DNA from 4 places in the Salinispora goodfellowii genome. Region 2 is predicted to be linked to each of the others. Evidence: riboswitches for the same ligand, from Rfam matches in the RefSeq annotation. Region 2 holds a riboswitch; each other region holds the start of a gene.
What was found. Region 2 has a riboswitch for cobalamin ahead of T398_RS18615 (prenyltransferase/squalene oxidase repeat-containing protein). Riboswitches for the same ligand answer to the same signal wherever they lie in the genome.
Positions count from the first base shown of each region.

Region 1: linked by a shared signal. The riboswitch ahead of cobN (cobaltochelatase subunit CobN) and the one ahead of T398_RS18615 (prenyltransferase/squalene oxidase repeat-containing protein) in region 2 are both predicted to bind cobalamin.
Region 3: linked by a shared signal. The riboswitch ahead of T398_RS13510 (ABC transporter substrate-binding protein) and the one ahead of T398_RS18615 (prenyltransferase/squalene oxidase repeat-containing protein) in region 2 are both predicted to bind cobalamin.
Region 4: linked by a shared signal. The riboswitch ahead of T398_RS09320 (energy-coupling factor ABC transporter permease) and the one ahead of T398_RS18615 (prenyltransferase/squalene oxidase repeat-containing protein) in region 2 are both predicted to bind cobalamin.

Region 1 covers NZ_JCANTD010000006.1:192,768-197,538, reverse strand. Annotated here, with positions in the region: gene cobN (cobaltochelatase subunit CobN) at 1-2,467, opposite strand, end outside; cobalamin riboswitch at 2,810-2,940, opposite strand; gene T398_RS09645 (hypothetical protein) at 3,051-3,395, opposite strand; gene T398_RS09640 (PucR family transcriptional regulator) at 3,535-4,746, opposite strand.
Region 2 covers NZ_JCANTD010000021.1:53,331-58,101, reverse strand. Annotated here, with positions in the region: gene T398_RS18625 (energy-coupling factor transporter transmembrane protein EcfT) at 1-592, opposite strand, end outside; gene T398_RS18620 (SCO2322-related protein) at 675-1,553, opposite strand; gene T398_RS18615 (prenyltransferase/squalene oxidase repeat-containing protein) at 1,550-2,986, opposite strand; cobalamin riboswitch at 3,121-3,258, opposite strand; gene T398_RS18610 (SCO2322-related protein) at 3,348-3,839, opposite strand; cobalamin riboswitch at 3,938-4,059, opposite strand; gene T398_RS18605 (SCO5389 family protein) at 4,254-4,646, shown strand; gene T398_RS18600 (CU044_5270 family protein) at 4,710-4,771, opposite strand, start outside.
Region 3 covers NZ_JCANTD010000011.1:49,762-54,532, forward strand. Annotated here, with positions in the region: gene T398_RS13505 (M14 family metallopeptidase) at 1-1,535, shown strand, start outside; cobalamin riboswitch at 1,625-1,748, shown strand; gene T398_RS13510 (ABC transporter substrate-binding protein) at 1,830-2,765, shown strand; gene T398_RS13515 (FecCD family ABC transporter permease) at 2,799-3,908, shown strand; gene T398_RS13520 (ABC transporter ATP-binding protein) at 3,905-4,720, shown strand; gene T398_RS13525 (VOC family protein) at 4,707-4,771, opposite strand, start outside.
Region 4 covers NZ_JCANTD010000006.1:130,038-134,808, forward strand. Annotated here, with positions in the region: gene T398_RS09310 (radical SAM protein) at 1-937, shown strand, start outside; gene T398_RS09315 (class I SAM-dependent methyltransferase) at 934-1,746, shown strand; cobalamin riboswitch at 1,851-2,022, shown strand; gene T398_RS09320 (energy-coupling factor ABC transporter permease) at 2,052-2,732, shown strand; gene T398_RS09325 (energy-coupling factor ABC transporter substrate-binding protein) at 2,729-3,046, shown strand; gene cbiQ (cobalt ECF transporter T component CbiQ) at 3,048-3,788, shown strand; gene T398_RS09335 (energy-coupling factor ABC transporter ATP-binding protein) at 3,785-4,627, shown strand; gene T398_RS09340 (copper resistance CopC family protein) at 4,689-4,771, opposite strand, start outside.

The DNA.
Region 1 (4,771 bases), on a different contig from region 2:
CCAGACCTCGGGTGGGTGATCCGGACGGGCCGGGGGGCACGAACCGCCCGTTGAGGGCGGCGAGGGTGTGCGCCAGCTCGTCGGTGGTGCGCTCCAGCCGCGGCACCAGCTCGGTGGCGGCGAAGCGCAGCACCGCGGCGGCCTCCGGAATCGCCCGGCCGGTGACCTCGACGACGACCTCCTGCGCCCGGTCGGCCGGCCAGCCGAGCGTCTCCATCCCGAGGGCGAGGCGCCGGGCCAGACCCTCGATCAGGTCGACGGCGTCGGCGGCGGTGCCGGCCGGCCCACCGGCGGCGTCGGTCAGCGCGGCCGGTACCCGCACCCGGGCTCCGGGCACGGCGAGCAGCGCGGACTCGTCCAGGCCGTAGCTGGCGGCGAGGGCCTGCCGCAGGCCGGGCAGGGCCCGGGTCCCGCCCCACACCTGTGGGGCACGCAGCACGGCGAGCACCAGGTTGACCCGCGCTTCGCCGCCGGGTGCTTCGGCCAGCACGTGCAGGCCGTCGCGGATCTGCACGTCCTTGACCTCGCAGAGGTAACCGTCGAGGTGCAACACGAAGTCGTCGAAGTCATCGGCGGCCGGCATCTCCGACTGGTGCAGGTCGTGGTGCAGTTCCGCGGTGCGCACCAGCTCCCAGATCTGTCCTCGTACGACGGGCGCCTTCGCCGGGTCGAGCGCCTGCACGGTGGCGTACTCGTCGAGTAGTTGCTCCAGCTTCGCCAGGTCCCCATAGGTCTCGGCGCGGGCCATCGGCGGCACCAGGTGGTCGACGACGACCGCGTGCGCGCGGCGCTTGGCCTGCGTCCCCTCCCCCGGGTCGTTGACGATGAACGGGTACACCAGCGGCAGGTCACCGAGGACCGCGTCCGGGGCGCAGTCGGCGGCCAGCCCGAGGCCCTTGCCCGGCAGCCACTCCAGGGTGCCGTGCTTGCCCAGGTGTACCACGGCGTCCGCGCCGAAGCCCCCGGTCGTGGCGGGGGCGGCCAGCCACCGGTACGCGGCCAGGTAGTGGTGACTGGGGGGCAGGTCCGGGTCGTGGTAGATGGCGATCGGGTTCTCCCCGAAGCCGCGGGGCGGCTGGATCAGCAGGACCACGTTGCCGAACCGCAGACCGGCCAGGACGAGGTCGCCGCCGTCGGTGTACAGCTCCCCCGGCGGCTCCCCCCAGTGGCGGACCATGGCGGCGCGCAGCGGCGCCGGCACCTGGTCGAACCACCGCCGGTACGTCTCCCGCGGCACCCGCGCGCTGGCGGTGGCGAGCTGCTCGGGGGTGAGCCACTCGACGTCGTGGCCGCCGGCGGCGATGAGGGCGTGGATGAGGGCGTCCCCGTCGTCCGGGACGGGCGTCGCGCCGAGGTCGTAGCCGGCGGCGGCGAGCGCGGCGAGCAGCCGCACCGCGCTGGCCGGGGTGTCCAGGCCGACGGCGTTGCCGACCCGGGAGTGCTTCGTCGGGTACGAGCTGAGCACCACCGCCACCCGCTTGCCGGCGTTCGGCAGGTGCCGCAGCCGGGCGTGCCGGACGGCGATTCCGGCCACCCGGGCGGCGCGCTCCGGGTCCGGCGCGTAGACCGACAGCCCGTCGGCGTCGAGCTGTTTGAACGAGAACGGCACGGTGACGATCCGCCCGTCGAACTCGGGGATCGCCACCTGCATCGCCGCGTCCAAAGGCGATAGTCCGGCGTCGCTGGCGGCCCACTGTTCCCGCGTGCTGGTGAGACAGAGCGCCTGGATGACCGGCAGGTCGAGGGCGGCGAGCGCGCCCACGTCCCAGGCGTCCTCGTCCCCACCACCGGCTGCGTCGGTGGCCACGGTGCCCCCGGCGGCGAGCACGGTGACCAGCAGGGCGTCACAGCGGGCGAAGAGCTCCAGTGGGCCCGCGCCGGCGGTCAGCCCACGCAGCGAGCCGCAGAAGATCGGTGCCGCGTTGCCCCCCGCGGCCTCCACGGCGCCGGCGAGCGTGTCCACGAAGGCGGTGTTGCCGGCGAGCGCGTGCGCCCGGTAGAAGACGATCCCGACGGTCGGCCGGTCCGGGTCGGTCGACCAGTCACCGTGCATCCCGTACGCCGGGGTCGGTGTGGGGGGCGCGAACCCCTCGCCGGTGAGCAGCACCGTGTCGGACAGGAACCGGGCCAGCTGCGCCAGGTTCTCCGGGCCCCCCTCGACCAGGTAGGAGAGGGCTTGGGTGGCGACACCGGAGGGCACGGTGGAGGCGGCGGTCAGCTCGGCGTCGGGGACGCTCTCCCCGCCCAGCAGCACCGTTGGCACGTCCGAGGCGAGGACCGCCGCCAATCCGTCCGGCCACGCGGCCCGGCCACCGAGCAGGCGGACGACGGCCAGTTCCACGCCGTCGAGCAGTTCCGGTACGCCGTCAACGGCCACCCGGGTCGGGTTGGCCAGGCGGTAGTCGGCCCCGCTGGCTCGCGCGGCGAGCAGGTCGGTGTCGGCGGTAGATAGCAACAGAATGCGCACGGGAAGCTCCGGAGAGTGAAGCCCGCGTCGAGGGGCGGACGATCAGCGAAACGGGAGATGATTCGGCTTCACGGGCGCCGTCTCGGGCCACCCGACTGGGCGGCCGACCGGGCCCGCGTCAGGCAGCGATCAACCGCGGGCAGCGGGGCCGAGAACGGCGGCACCAAGCACGGCAGCGGGGACATTCTCGGCGGCGGGGCCAGTCGCGGCGGCGCCCGGCCACGGACCGGTCGCGGGCATACCGCCGCCCGCCAGGATAATGCGACAGCTGTCGATAGCTGGGACGCTACGCGTCATCGGTTCCTCCTCGGGTATCCACGCCCTGGGGTGCACCGACGGCCGAAGTATCCTGGCTCCCGGATCGACGCTCACCCCCGGCCTTCCAACCGCGCGACGCACGGTCGTGGCTCCGCAAGGAAGATCACTCCCCGGTGACAGTGGCGGGACCGCGCCGGATTCACACCGGCTTCCTTCACTGCCGTCCGGCCGCGAACTCTGCCACACCAATACGTTCCGGTCAACGAAACGAGGGGAGACCAGCGGTCAACCGGTCCCGGTGCAACGGCCCCGGAGGGCGCGGCGGCTACCGCAGGCGCCGCTCCGGGTGGGCCCGGTTCCAGGCGCGCATCCGCTCCGGATAGCCCATCTTGGCCGCTTCGTAGAGCGGCAGGGCCAGCCGGCGGGCGAGTGATGCGGCAACCCGCGGCGACCCGGTACGGCGGCGGATCCACTCGCCGTCATGTGCGATCGCCACCACCGTCGTGTCCGTCGCCGTCGTCTCCGGCTCCAGGTAGAACTCGACCCCGGTCCGGCTGGCGACGAACTGCTCCAGCGCCACCAGGTCCGCGCGGGTGCCCTCCCGGTCGAGCTTCGTCGGCACCCCGTCTGATCCCCAGGTACGCGACCGCTTCCGACTGAACCAGCCCATGCCGCTCCTCCTTGAAACTCCAGCGCCGCCGGCCTCCAGTGCACCACCCATGGCTGAGTGCCGTCTGTACGCCACCTGATGACGCGCTGAGGATGCACGCCAACGGGGGCACCAAGCCCGCGGGAAGGCATCGGCCGGCTCACCACCCCGGGGGCGGCGGGAGTGAGGCGTGCGTCACCGCGAGCACGAGCCGGTCCCAGGAGTGGGTCAGGCTGCGGCCGGTGAGCTCGGTGAGCCGGCGAAGCCGATGGCGCATGGTCTGCGGGTGCAGTCCAACCGCGGTCGCGGCCTCGCTCGCCGACCCGTGGGTGAGGTACGCGTGCAGGCCTTCGAGCAGGTGGGTGTTGGCGGGGGTGAGCACCGGGCCGAGGACCGCGGCGTGCAGTGCGGCACGGTCAACGGGGGGCGCTCCGTGCAGTACCGCGACGGTGAGCGCGTCGCCGCGGTCGAGGACGGTCCGGCGGGCGAACGCCGCCACGGGTGCGTGCTTGAGCGCGGCAACCGCTGCCCGATAGTCCTGCGGCAGGGTCGCCGGGGAGGCGCCGCTGATCAGACAGGCCCGCCAACCGTCCGCGGCCACGGCCGCCGCCACCGCGGACCGATCGTGCTCGTCCGGGAGCAGCAGGACACCCGCGCCGGCCCGCACCGTGCTCAGCAGCGCACCGGTACTCAGGTCGACCGGGCCGTGGTCCGCGCCGACGGCTGGAGCCGCAACGAGCACGGCGACGCGGGCGGGGTGGGCCTCCGGACTCGCCGGGCCGCCGACGGCGAGGAGGAGACCGAAGCTCGCGGGGACGCGAACGTTGAGCTGCTCGGTACGGTCGGCGAGGGCGCCGGGCGAGGTCTGGCGACCGGCGAGCAGATCGTGCAGGAACTCGTCGATCAGTCGGCGCCGGTCGGTGATCAACTCGGCGGCCTTGTGCTGGTAGCCGTTGGCCAACGCCTCGGACAGCTCATCGAGCGCGGCGACCAGGGCCTGCACCAATGCGGCAAGGTCGGCGACGGTCAGCCCGGGCGGGGCATGCTCGGCGACAGCGTCTGTGATGATGGCCGCCGCGACCCGATAGGCACGCAGCACCGCCAGCAGTGGTCGACCGTCCGTGGCGCGGGTGGCGCCGATGCCCCGAAAGCGGCTGATGTCCCGGGCGGTCAGCCGGGTGCCGTCCACCCACATCTCGGTGAGCCGGGTGACGGCCCACCGGGCGATGGCGGTGACCTCCCGAAGTTGGGTTTCACCGAGTTCGCGGTAGATCGGAACCTGGTCGACAACCGCGCCGACCAGCTCGTCCACGAGGGTCGAGCTACGCTCGGTGAGCATCCGATGCACGACCAGCCGTTCCGCGAGGCCCATCGCGGTCACCGCCCCTCGCACTGCC
Region 2 (4,771 bases):
GGGCCCGCCGGACCCGCAGCACACTCTCCACCAGCTGCGGGGCGACCGACAGGGCGACCACCACCGCCGTGCCCACCGCGTACAACGCTCCCGGTACGGCCTTGAGGAGCCGCTTCGGGTTGGCGAGGGCGTTCGCCGCCCCCAGGCAGATCAGCATCGTCGCCAACCGGAGCCCGTCGTAGAACCCGCCGAGGACCTGCTCGGCGGCGACCGGCCCGAGCAGGCGGATACCCGCCGCCCACTCCGGCAGCGGGATCTCCGGCAACCGGACCAGCACGTGCTCGCCCTGCCCGCCACCGAAGACGATCCGGAACACCACCCGCATCGCGACGATCACCACGCCGAGCCAGACGTACATGCGGAACGCCAGCGCCCAGGGGGCGTGCCCGCGTCGCGCTACGACCACCAGCGCGGCGACCGCGACCAGCAGGGTGAGCCCCAGCGGGTTGGTGGTGTGGCTGGCCGCGGTCGCCAGCCCGAGCGCCCAGAGCCACCAGGCGCCCGGGTGCAGCCCGCGCGGCAGTCGCCAGGCGGACCAGCGGGCCGACCACCGATCGGCGGTCGCGGGGCTGTCCACCGCGGCGTCAGTCATCCGGCGATTGGCGGTCGCGTGGCGGTCCGCCGTGGCGTCAGTCATCCGGCGATTGGCGGTCGCGTGGCGGTCCGCCGTGGCGTCAGTCATCCGGGTCGGCGACCCGTCGTCGTCGGGCGGCGACCAGGCCCCCGGCGGTGAGGGCGGCCAGCAGCAGCACCCCGGCCAGCGTGCCCAGCGGTACGCCCCCCTCCTCGCGGGCAACGGCGTCGGTCCGCACGGGCTCGTCGGCGGAGCCCGGCTGCGTCGAGGCGGTGGCAGTCTCCGGGTACGGGTGGCCTGCCGCGCTGGCGGACGGCGCGGCGGTGGCCGAAGTCGACGGATCAACGGTGGTCGGCTCGCCGGTTGCCCCGGGCTGACCGCCGTCGGCGGGCGGCGGCGCTACGTCTCCGCCCGCCGGTGGCGGTGCCACCGGTACGTCGCTCGTCGGCGGTGCTGCCGGCGGTGGCGAGGCGGGCGGCGGTGCGGGGCGGCGCGGGGTGACCCCGGGGCGGGGCGCGTCGTTGGGGTCGCGGTTGAGGGAGAACGACCAGCCCTCGAAGCTGCCCGCCGGGGGCGTACGGTTCAGCACCCCCTTGTCGCTGTAGGTCCAGCTGCCACCGTTCGGGGCGTGCCAGTACGACCAGTAGGCGCTGGCCGGCGGCGTGTCGACGCACTTCTCCGCGTCCGCCGACGGTTTGCCCTCGATCCGGCAGATGAATCCCTCGCCCCAGCGCAGCGTGCCGGTGATCGGGAAGCCGGCGCCCTTCAGTGCGGCCAGCCCGGTGGCCTGGCTGCCCGGGGCGCAGCGGACAACCGTTCCGCCCCCGAGCTCGTTGAAGTCGACCACGACGGTGACGCCGGAGGCGTCCGGGCAGTAGCCGGGGAGCCCGGCGGCTACCGCCGGGCTCCCCGGCCCGATCACCGAGCCGGCGGCGACCAGGGCGACGGCCACTGAGCCGCGGAGCGTCCTGCGGCTCAATTCGCCCGCCGACGGCCGAGGATGAGCAGCCCGACGCCGCCACCGAGCAGCAGTACCGCGAGCAGCACGTAGCTGGTGATCGCCGCGCCGGTGGTCGGCAGCCCACCACCGGGGCTGGAGGTGGTCGGTGTGGGAGTCACCGGAGCGCTGCCGGTCGGTGACGCGGCGGGCGGCTCCGGCGGGGCGGTCCCGGTGGCGCTCGGTGTCGGGCTGGCGGTGGCGGTCGGCGTCGGCGATCCGGTGCCGGTCGGCGATCCGGTGGGCGAGGCGGTGCCGGTCGGGGTGGGCTGCCCGGTCGGCGGCGGGTCGAGGCCGATCCGACCCAGCGGCACCTGGGCGAGCCCGAGCAGCGCCTGGGCGGTGGCCCGACGCCACTGGTCCCGGCTGTTGTCGCCGAGCCCGTCCGCGACGGCGGCGGCGAGCCCGTCGGCGTTGTAGGCGATGGCGCCCGCCTCCGCGGCGGCCGCCCCGCCGCTCGCCGCGGTCAGCTGGAGCGCGGCCAGCGCCACCGCCGCCTCGGTGGCTGCCGGGTCGCGTCCGGCGGCGGCGAGGGCCTGCCCGGCCAGGCCGGTGCTGTTGGAATTCTTTCCGGTGGTCGGCCCGGAGCCGCCGAACGACCCGTCGGTGTGCTGCTGGGACACCAGCCAGTCCGCGCCGGCGGCGGCCGCGTCGGCGGCGCTTGTGGCACCGTCCTCGGCGGCGCTCAGCAGCGCCTGCACGGCCATCGCGGTCGAGTCGACGTCGAGGGTGGCGTCGGGTTGGTCGTCGCAGGACGGCGAGGGCCCGTCGGCCGTGTCCGGGTAGAGGCGGAAGCCGCCCGCCGCGCACTGCTGCCGGATGAGGAAGTCCACCGCGTCCTGCGGTACGCCGCCGCTGCGGGTCAGGCCCAGCACGGCGAAGGACTGGTCGAAGGTGTTACTGGGGTCTGCGCCGGTCTGTGGGGTGGTAGCGCTGGTGATCCGTCCCCGCTGGTGGTCGATGTCCGCTCCGGCGATCAGCGACAGGGTCTCGGCCCGCAGGTCGTAGCCGCCGAAGTCGGTGGGGTCGGCGCTGGAGGCGGAGGCGGCGTAGAGCAGCTTCGCGGTCGCCCCGCCGTCGGTGAAGCCCTCGATGCCCCAGTGGTCGTAGCTGTTGTAGGCGCGCACGTTCGCCGCGACCTGGGCGGTCGCCGCCTGCCGGGTCGACGGGTCGACCCCGGTGGCGGCGAGCGCGAGGAGACCGTCGATGGTCAGCCCCCAGTCCTCCGGGTTGATCGGGCCGGGCAGGACGCCATCGGTGAATTCGTCGGCGAGCCAGGACGCCGCTGCGCGGGCTGCGGCGGCGTGGTCCGGGTCGGGGGCCGCCACCACGGTCAGTGGGGCGGCGGCTACCGCGGCGAGGGTGGTTGCCGCGGCCGCGCCGAGACCGGTGGCGAGGCGCCGGGACAGGGCCATGAGGGGGTGCCTTTCTAGAGCAGTCGGTGAGCTCCGGCAAGCACCCGGGATACGAAAACCCCGCTCCGCGTACTGCGGTGAGCGGGGTGGACAGACCTCGGCGGACCGGACTTCACCCTGTAGACCTCGACAGTGGAAGCCGCTCGTCCCGGGCGGGGCATTCCGGCTCGCGAAAGGGTTCTCTCGCTCACGGCTGCGGGTCAGCGCCGGCATCGCACCGGCTTCCCCCCACGCGGGACTTATGCAGTTGTGCCCAGTGTGTACCGGGTGCCCGTCACCGTACCGCTAGGGCGTGTGACGACGCCAGGACAGTTCCGGGCACCCGGGGTGCGCCACTGGTCACACCAGCGGCGCGGGTGAATCAGGGGGCGGGGATGCTCGGCGGCTCGCTGGCACCGTAGGACCAACCCTCGACGCTGCCCGGGGCCGGGTCGTAGTTGAGCACGCCCTTGTCGCTGTACTCCCAGTCACCGCCGCTGGACGCGTGCCAGTACGACCAGTACCCGCTGGCCTGCGGGGTGTCGATGCAGGGCTCGACGTCCGGGGTGGGCAGGCCGCCGAGTCGGCAGACGAAGGCAAGACCCCAGCGGGCGGTGCCCTCGACGGCGAAGCCGGCGTCCTGGATGGCGGTCAGCCCGGTGTCCGGGTCGCCGGGGGCGCAGGCGACCTCGACCTCGCCGCCGAAAGCGGTGAAGTCGATCACCACGGTGACGCCCGAGGTGCCGGCACAGGCGTCGGCTCGCGCGGCTTGGGGGGCGGGCTCGACAGCGGTCAGGGCGATCCCGGCGACGGCGGCGGCCAACAGGCCGGCGGCGCGGGTGCGGAGTGTGGATCGAAGGTGGGACACGACCATCAGGAGTGCCTTTCCGCCCTGCGGTCGTCAGAACCCAGCCGAGCGCTGTTGGTCAGCGTCGGGTCGGGGCCTCCGACCCGTGGGCCACGACGGGTGGGTAGGGGTGCGCGAGCGTGGCGGGTATTCGGGCTTGCCGTCGCAGATGAACCTCGACGGCCTACCGTTGCGGGCCAGCGCCGGATTTTGACCGGACTTCCCCCGCACGCACGCGTTGGTTGAGTTGTCGCGACAGTCTGGGCTGCTGCGAGCGGCGCTGTCAAACGGCCCTGAGGTGGGCGCATGTCCTGAGGACCGCGCATCGGGTGAATCCGACGGAGCCACACCACGTGGCGTCATTGACGCGGTGGACGTTGCGTGGTGTGCTCAGCACGCAACAGTAATGAAAACCGCGATCATTATCAACTGAGGAGGATCATGTCTCTCACCGTGCCACCGGACCTGTTGCGGGCCGCCGAGTCGGGCCCCGTTGCCGACGACGCCTTCGTCTCCTGCGTCCGCGACTCGCTGCCGTACGCCTGGCAGACCGTCAGCCGGGTGGCGGCGGAGCTGGCGTCCTCCGACGCCGAGTTCGCCGACAACGTCGTCCCGCCGCCGACCGAGGAGGAGCGGGGTCAGCTCCTGCGCGCGCTGGCCAGCGACGCCATCCGGTCCAGCCTTGAACGCCACTTCGGCGTCAAGCTGGCCTTCCAGAACTGTCACCGGGTCGCGGCGTTCCGGCACTCCGCGGTCGACTCGGAAACCTACCGCCGCTTCATCTCCGTCCGCGGTCAGCTGCTCAACCAGTCTCCCGAGCTGCGCAACTGTTGATCCGGCTAGCGCTCGGTGGCCGGCGGGGTGATCCACCTCCGCCGGCCCGCCGGGCACCCCCGATCAGCCGCCGCCGCGCTCCTGCTCCCAGCCGCATACCGGTGTCGGCTGTGGCGCCGGGCGCT
Region 3 (4,771 bases), on a different contig from region 2:
ACTTCCCGCCCGCCGACTCCGACTACCACAACTACGCCGAACTGACGGCCGTGGTGAACCAGGTGGTGGCGGAGCACCCCAGCATCGCGCGGAAGATCAGCATCGGCACCTCGCACGAGGGCCGGGACCTGATGGCGGTGAAGATCTCCGACAACGTCGGGACCGACGAGGACGAGCCGGAAATCCTCTTCAACTCCCAGCAGCACGCTCGGGAGCACCTGACCGTGGAGATGGCGATCTACCTGCTAAACCTCTTCACCGACAACTACGGCAGTAACTCCCGGGTCACCAACGTGGTCAACAGCCGGGAGCTGTGGATCATCCCGACCGTGAACCCGGACGGCAGCGAGTACGACATCGCCACCGGCTCGTACCGGTCGTGGCGCAAGAATCGGCAGCCCAACAGCGGCTCGTCCTGGGTCGGCACCGACCTGAACCGCAACTGGGACTACCTCTGGGGCTGCTGCGGCGGCTCCTCCGGCTCCACCTCGTCGAGCACCTACCGGGGCCCGTCGCCCTTCTCCGCCCCGGAGACCGATGCGGTGCGCGACTTCGTGGACAGCCGGGTCGTGGGCGGAGTCCAGCAGATCAAGGCCAACATCGACTTCCACACCTACTCCGAGCTGGTGCTCTGGCCGTTCGGCTACACGTACAGCAACACCGCCCCGGGGATGACGGCCGACCAGTACAACACCTTCGCCACCATCGGCGGGGAGATGGCGGCCACCAACGGCTACACCCCGCAGCAGTCCAGCGACCTCTACATCACCGATGGCAGCAGCATCGACTGGATGTGGGGGGCGCACGGGATCTGGGCGTACACCTTCGAGCTGTACCCCGGCTCCGCCGCGGGCGGCGGCTTCTACCCACCCGACGAGGTCATCCCGGCGGAGACCGCCCGTAACCGCGAAGCGGTGCTGCTCCTCTCCGAGTACGCCGACTGCCCGTACCGGGCGATCGGCAAGGAGGACCAGTACTGCGGCGGTGGCGGCGGCGGGGAGACGGTCTGGGCGGACACCTTCGAGACCGCGACCGGCTGGACGATCAACCCCAACGGCACCGACACCGCCACCACCGGCCAGTGGGAGCGGGGTGCCGCCCAGGCGACCAGCTACTCCGGCGCCAAGCAGCTCACCCCGTACGCGGGCGGTAACGACCTGGTCACCGGCCGGCTCGCCGGCTCCTCGGTGGGCACCCACGACATCGACGGCGGCGCGACCAGCGCCCGCTCCCCGGCGGTGGCCCTGCCGTCGAGCGGCACGCTGACGCTCTCGTTGGCCTGGTACCTGGCGCACTACTCGAACGCCTCCTCGGCCGACTACTTCCGGGTCAGCGTCGTGCACAGCGGCGGCACCACCACCCTGCTCAACCAGACCGGCGCGGCGACCAACCGCAGCGCCTCCTGGTCGGTGGCCAACCTCGACCTGACGCCGTACGCCGGCCAGTCGATCCAGATCCAGGTGGCGGCGGCGGACGCCGCCGGCGGGAGCCTCGTCGAGGCAGCAGTCGACAACGTCACCATCACCGTCTCCTGAATCTGGGGTGGGGGCCCTTTCCCGGGGCCCCCACCCCTCCCCACCTCGTCACACGTCTGCGGCCAACTCCGGGCCCCGGCCCGACCGTGCGCTACCGTGCTACCGACCATCCCGCAGCGAAGCCGGTGGGAAACCGGCGCTGTCCCGCAACTGTGATGCCCCGGGCTTGTCCCGGGGACGAGTCAGGTCGCCTGCGGTCGGTCGCGATACGCGCTCTCGAGGAAGGGTGCCTCGTGGACGGGCACCTCGGTCCCTGTCGGCGAAGCACCAACTCCTCGACCGACAGGAGGCCCGATGTCCAGACGTACCCCCCGGTTCTTCACCGCGGCCCTCGCGGTGGCCGCGCTCGCGCTCGCCGGCTGCGCCGAGAAGACCACGGACTCCCCCGCTGACGACGGCGCGTCCAGCGCCGCGACCTTCCCGGTAACCGTTGGCTCGCTCACGCTGGACGAGCAGCCGGAGAAGATCGTCTCGCTGTCGCCGACCGCCACCGAGGTGCTCTTCGCGATCGGGGCGGGGCCGCAGGTCGTCGCGGTCGACGACAACTCCAACTATCCGGCGGAGGCACCGCGGACCGACCTCTCCGGCTTCCAGCCGAACGCCGAGGCGATCGCCGCCCAGAACCCCGACCTGGTCCTGCTCGCCGACGACCAGAACAAGATCGTGGACCAGCTCACCACGCTGAAGATCCCGGTTTTCCTCACCCCGGCGGCGGCCACGCTGGACGACACCTATCGGCAGCTCACCGAGGTGGGCACGCTGACCGGGCACCCCGCCGAGGCCGCCGACGTGGTCAGCCAGATGCAGGACGACATCGCGGAGTTGGTCGCCGACCTGCCCCAGCGGGCGGAGAAGCTCACCTACTTCCACGAGCTCGGCCCCGAGCTGTACACCGCCACCAGCAAGACCTTCATCGGCTCGCTCTACGCGCTCGCCGGGCTCGAGAACATCGCCGACCCGGCCGACGCGGACGGCGCGAGCGGTGGCTACCCGCAGCTCTCCGAGGAGATCATCGTCCAGGCCAACCCGGACTTCGTCTTCCTCGCCGACACCAAGTGCTGCCAGCAGAGCATCGCGTCGGTCCAGGCCCGACCCGGCTGGGCGACGATCACCGCCGTGCAGGAGGGCCAGGTCGTCGCGCTCGACGACGACGTCGCCTCCCGGTGGGGCCCGCGCGTCGTCGACCTGCTCCGCACGATCATCGAGGCGACCGCGAAGGTCCCCGCGTGACGTTGGAGCTGTGGCGATAGCAGAGGCATCCCCATGCGGCAGGTGGTAACCCAGCGCCCCTCCGGCCGCCCCTCCGGCCGCCCCTCCGGCGGGCCGGCGGCTCGGCCCGCCGGGCTGCGGCCCGGCTGGCTCGTCGCCGGGCTGGCCGCGGTCCTGGTCGCCCTGGTGGCGGGCGTCTCCCTCGGCCCGGTCAGCCTGCCACCCGGCAGCGTCGCGGTCGAGCTGCTGAACCTCCTCCCCGGGGTCGGCCTCGACAGCGGGCTCACCGAGCGGGAGATCGCCATCATCACCGAGCTGCGCCTGCCCCGGGCCGTACTCGGCCTGCTCGTCGGCGGGTTGCTCGCCCTGGCCGGCGGCGCCTACCAGGGCGTGTTCCGCAACCCGCTGGCCGACCCGTACCTGCTCGGGGTAGCGGCCGGCGCCGGGTTCGCGGTCACCGTGGTGATCACCGCTGGCGGGGTCGGCGGGGCGGTCACCGGGCTGCCGGTCACCATCCCGCTGGCCGCGTTCGTCGGCGCGATCGGCGCGGTCACGCTGACCTACCTGCTCGGCTCCGCCGGCGGCCGAAGCCGATCACCGGCGACCCTGATCCTGGCCGGGGTGGCGGTCTCCGCCTTCCTCTCCGCCGGGCAGACATACCTGCTGCAACGCAACTCGGACAGCATCCAACAGGTCTACGCCTGGCTGCTCGGGCGGCTCGCCACCGCCGGCTGGCACGACGTACGGCTGGTCCTGCCGTACTTCCTGCTGACCGCCGTGGTGGTGCTGCTGCACCGGCGGGAGTTGGACGTCCTCTCGGTCGGTGACGACGAGGCGACCAGCCTGGGCCTGCACCCGCAACGGTCCCGCTACCTGCTGATCGCCGCGGCCTCGCTCGGCACCGCCGCCGCGGTCTCCGCGTCCGGGCTGATCGGCTTCGTCGGGATCATCGTGCCGCACGCCGTACGACTGCTCGCCGGCTCCAGCTACCGGGTGATCCTGCCGCTGTCGATGCTCTTCGGCGGGGCGTTCCTGGCGCTGACCGACGTGGTCGCCCGGACCGCCGCCGCCCCCGAGGAGATCCCGATCGGCGTGGTGACCGCCCTGCTCGGCGGCCCGTTCTTCGTCCTGGTCCTGCGCAGCGCCCGGCGGGTGCTGGGATGAGCGCACCGGCGGTGGCGGTACGCGACCTGCGGGTCCGGCTGGCCGGCGTACCCGTCCTCACCGGGGTCGACCTGAGCGTCGCCGCCGGCGAGTGGGTGACCGTGATCGGCCCGAACGGCGCCGGCAAGTCGACGCTGCTGCGCGCCGTCGGCGGCCTGCTGCCCACCGGGGGCGCGGTCTCCCTCTTCGGTACGCCGATCCAGCAGCTGCGTCGCCGGGACCGGGCCCGGGTGGTGGCGACGGTCGCCCAGTCGCCGGTGGTGCCCGCCGGGATGTCGGTCCTGGACTACGTGCTGCTCGGCCGCACCCCGTACATCGCGCCGCTGGGCCGGGAGTCCACCGCCGACCTGGCCGCCGCGCACGATGTCCTGGACCGGCTGGACCTCACCGGATTCCACGCCCGGGAACTGGCCACCCTCTCCGGTGGCGAGCGGCAGCGGGTCTTCCTGGCCCGAGCCTTCGCCCAGGGCGCCACCCTGCTGCTGCTCGACGAACCGACCAGCGCGCTGGACATCGGCCACCAACAGGACGTCCTCGAACTGGTCGACCAGCTCCGCCGGGCGCACGGCCTGACCGTGGTGGCGACCATGCACGATCTCTCCATCGCCGGCGAGTACGCCGACCGGATGGTGCTCCTCGCAGACGGTCACGTGGCCGCTGCCGGCAGCCCTCGGGAGGTGCTCACGACGGAGCTGCTGGCTCGCCACTACCGCGCCACCGTGAAGGTGATCGACGGCGAGCACGGCCCGCTGGTGGTACCCGTCCGCCCCGCCTCCGCATCTGACGGGATGCTGGAGATCAGGGCGGGGTGATCGCGTTGAAGAGCGCGCCCTGTGGGTCGCGCAGGGCCGTGCAGCGACCGG
Region 4 (4,771 bases), on a different contig from region 2:
CCGGGAGATCCGGGGTCGGGACCTGCGTGAGATCAAGCAGCGCGCGTTGGACAACTGCGCCGAGGCCGGCCTGACCGTCACCCTGGTGGCCGCGGTCGAACGGGGGCTCAACGAGCACGAACTCGGCGCCATCATCAGCCACGGCCTGGCGCACCCGGCGGTGCGGAGCGTCTCGTTCCAGCCGGTCACCCACTCCGGCCGGCACACGCCCTTTGACCCGCTGACCCGGCTGACCAACTCCGACATCATTCACCTCGTCGCGCGGCAGCGGCCCGACTGGTTCCGGGCCGAGGACTTCTTCCCGGTGCCGTGCTGCTTCCCGACCTGCCGGTCGATCACCTATCTGCTCACCTCGGGCACGCCCGGCGCCGAGGATTTCGGGGTGGTGCCGATTCCCCGGCTGCTCGACGTGGCGGACCATCTCGACTACGTCACCAACCGGGTGGTGCCGGACCCCGCTGTCCGGGAAGCACTGGAGAAGCTGTGGTCTGCGTCGGCGTTCATGGGCACCGACACGACCAAGGTGCGCCTCGCCCAGACCGCCGCGGCGCTGGACTGTGCCGACGCCTGCGGCGTCAACCTACCCGAGGCGGTGGCGAACCTGACCGACCGGGCCTTCATGATCGTGATCCAGGACTTCCAGGACCCGTACACCCTCAATGTGCGGCAGCTGATGAAGTGTTGCGTCGAGGAGATCACCCCGGATGGCAGACTGATCCCGTTCTGCGCCTACAACTCGGTCGGCTACCGGGAACAGGTCCGCGAGCAGATGTCCGGGGTGCCGGTCGCCGACGTGGTGCCCAACGCACTCGCGCTCCGCTCGATGATCACCGACTCTCCGTACGGGTCGAAGGTCGCCCAGCACCCGGACGGCGGCGTCGCCGCCGGACGGCGGGTGGCGCGGGACGCCACCAACGTCGGGCGGCGGATCCGGTGACGAGGAGTGAGCCCGCAGCGGATCCGAAGGGCTGCTGCGCCGCGGCTTACGGTTCGGACCTGGTCGCCCTGCTCCTCGGCGAGGCGTACCATCCCGGTGGTTCGTCGCTGACCCGCCGACTCGCCGCCCGACTGGGCCTGACCACCGGCGAACGCGTACTCGATGTGGCGAGCGGACGAGGCGCCAGCGCGCTGCTGCTGGCGTCCGAGTACGGCTGCACGGTGACCGGTGTGGACCTCGCCGGCTCCAACGTCGCGGTGGCCACCCGGGTGGCCCGGTCCGTTGGGCTCGCCGACCAGGTGCGGTTCCGGCGGGGAGACGCCGAGCGGCTGGCTGTCGACTCGCATTCGGTTGAGGTGGTGGTCTGCGAATGCGCCTTCTGCACCTTCCCCGACAAGCCCACCGCAGCGGGGGAACTGGCCCGGGTGCTGGTCCCGGGCGGTCAACTCGGGCTGGCCGATGTTGTCGCCGTCCCCGACCGGCTGCCCCCCGAACTGACCGGGTTGGGAGCGTGGATCGCCTGCGTTGCCGATGCGCGCCCCCTCGATGAGTACGTCGCCCTGTTGGCGGGCGCAGGACTGACGACAACCCACACCGAACGGCACGACTCCGCGGTCACCACGATGATCGACCAGATCGAGGCGCGCCTGACCGTGCTGCGGCTGACCGCCGCGGATCAGGCGGCGGCGCTCGGCTTGGACTTCGACCGGGCCCCGGCGGTCTTGGCCGCGGCCCGGGCCGCGGTCGCCGACGGTGCGCTCGGCTACGCCCTCCTGACGGCCAGGAAACCGGGCTCTGGCCCGGGCTGAAGTTCCCGGCTCGTGGTGCAGCGTGGCGTCCGGTTTCGTCGTAGCCGGCGGAGGCGGGTAGCGATTGGTGTGAATCGACAGCTTGCCGTCCGGGCGGGTGCCCGATAGCCTCTCGCCGTCAAGGTGCACGGGAAGCCGGTGGAAGACCGGCGCGGCCCTCGCCACTGTGACCGGGTAGTGATCTCTGACTGTGCCACTGGGCCCAACCAGGTCTGGGAAGGCTGGAGTGAACGTCGATCCGGAAGCCAGGAGACCGGCCTTGACACGGATCTCATCCACGAGGTGCTGGAAGGGAAGGTCATTCGATGCATATCGCCGAGGGGTATCTCCCTCCGGAACAGGCGGCGGCGTGGTTCGTCGTGTCCGCGCCCTTCGTCGTCCACGGGAGTCGGGCCCTGGTCCGGCAGGTCCGGGCAGATCCAGACTCGAAACTGCTGCTCGGTGCGGCCGGTGCCTTCACCTTCGCGCTGTCCGCATTGAAGATCCCGTCGGTGACCGGGTCGAGTTCCCACCCGACCGGCACCGGGCTGGGGGCGGTGCTGTTCCGACCGCCGGTGATGAGCGTGCTGGGCGGCATTGTGCTGCTGTTCCAGGCGCTGCTACTGGCCCACGGCGGGCTGAGCACGCTGGGCGCGAACATCTTCTCGATGGCGATCGTCGGCCCGTGGGTGGCGTATGGGAGCTACACCATGGTCCGTCGCGCTGGCGGCGGACTGGGTCCGGCGGTGTTCGCCGCTGCGGCCCTGGGCAGCCTGGCGACGTACGGTGTCACCGTCGCCCAGCTGGCCCTGGCGTTCCCCGACCCGGTCTCCGGCGTCGGCGGTGCGCTGGCGAAGTTCGGCGGGATCTTCGCCGTGACCCAGATTCCGTTGGCGATCAGCGAGGGACTGCTGACCGTTCTGGTGGTCCGCCTGCTGAGTCGGACCAGCGGAGACGACCTGCGTCGGCTCGGCCTGCTGCGCCCGGCGGCGGAGGTACGGGCATGAGGCGCTTCTCCTGGGTGAACCTGCTGTTGCTGCTCGCGGTGCTGCTCCTGGCGGTGGTGCCGCTGGCGCTCGGCCTGGGGTCGGGGGAGGAACCCTTCTCCGGCGCGGACGCCCTCGCCGAGCAGGCCATCGTGGACGACCACCCCGACTACCAGCCGTGGTTCTCGCCGATCTACGAGCCGCCGTCGGCCGAGCTGGAGTCGGCGTTCTTTGCTCTCCAGGCCGCGCTCGGCGCCGGCCTGCTCGGCTACTACTTCGGTGTCGCCCGGACCCGGCAGCGGCAGCGCGACGCGGTCGATCGGCAGCGCGGTTAGCGTGTTCGCCCTCGACATCGCCGCGCACACCGGTCCCTGGCGAGGTCGGCACCCCGCCGAGAAGGCGCTGCTCGCGCTCGGGCTGCTGGTCTGCGCGGTGGCCCTGCCCACCTGGCCCGCCGCGCTCCTGTCCGGTGGCGCCGCGGCGGTGCTGCTGGCCGCCGCACGGGTGCCACTGGTCGTGGTGCTGCGGGCGGCCCGGGTGCCGCTGTTCTTCGTGGCCACCTCCACGGTCCCGTTGCTGGTGTCGATGCCGGCTCCGGCCCGACTGGCCATCGACCCCGCCGGCCTGCCGCTGGCGGCACAGACCGCGGGCCGCTCCGTGGCGGCGTTGACCTGCCTGCTGCTGTTCACCGCCACCACACCGTTGTCGGATGTCCTGCCACGACTGCACCGGCTGGGGATCCCCCCGGCGGTCACCGAGGTTGCCGCGTTGACGTACCGGATGCTCTTCCTGCTGGTGGAGAGCGTGCATGCGGTCCGGCAGGCGCAGGCGGCGCGGCTTGGCTTCCGTACCTGGCGGACCGCCTACCGGTCGCTGGCCGGACAGGCGGGGGCGGTGTTCGTTCGGGCGTTGCACCGGGCGCGGCGGCTGGAGGAGGGACTGGCGGTACGGGGCTACACCGGTTCACTCGCCGTGCAGGTGGCGGCGCACCGGGTGTCGGTGCCGTTCGTCGCGGCGACCACGGCGTTGCTCGGCGCGATTGCCACGGTCAGCACCGGGCTGGTGTCCCCTTGGTGAACGCCTCGCTACTGGAGTTCGATGAGGTGGGCTTCGCCTACCAGCCGGGCCGATCGATCCTGGCCGGGGTCAATCTTCGGATCGACCCCGGCCAGCGGCTGGCCGTGCTGGGTCCGAACGGTGGCGGCAAGACGACGCTGTTCCGACTGGCGGCCGGCGCGCTGCGGCCCGCCACGGGCCAGATCGCCGTCGCCGGCACCCGGGTACGGCACACCCGGGCCGGTCTTCGGGAGCTGCGGCAGCAGGTGCAGCTGGTCGTGCAGGACCCGGACGACCAGCTCTTCTCCGCCAACGTCTGGCAGGATGTCTCCTTCGGACCGGTCAACCTGGGGCTTTCGGCCACGCAGGTGCGGCGGCGCTGCGACGCGGCGCTGGCGGCGCTCGGTGTGTCGGCGCTCGCCGAGCGACCCACCCATCTACTCTCCTACGGCCAGCGCAAGCGGGTGGCCATCGCCGGTGCGGTCGCGATGCACCCGCGGCTGCTCATTCTCGACGAACCGACCGCCGGGCTCGACCCGGCCGGGGTGGAAGCACTGCTGCGCACCCTGGACGACCTACACACCGCGGGTACGACGGTGGTGCTCTCTACGCACGATGTCGACCTCGCCTTCCGCTGGGCGGACGCGGTGGCGGTGGTCTCGAGCGGTGGCGTGCGGACGGTAGCCACGGCGGACGGCCTTGCCGATGGGGGCCTGCTCGCGGCGGCAGACCTGGTGCCGGCGTGGGCGCCGTTGGTGCACCGGCTCCTGGACCGGATTCCGGAGCTGGCGGGGGCCCGTCCGCGGGCGGTGACCGAACTCGCCGCGCTGCTCAACGATGCCACCGGGGATGACCGGTGATCGCCGCAACCCGACGCGTGGCGTGGCCCGGGCGGCGGTCACGCCGCCCGGCACCCGTTGGTCAGGCCGTGCTGCGTCGGCGGCGCAGTAGCACCAGGCCGCCGGCCACCAGGACCAACAGGATCCCGCCGCCGATCGCCGCCG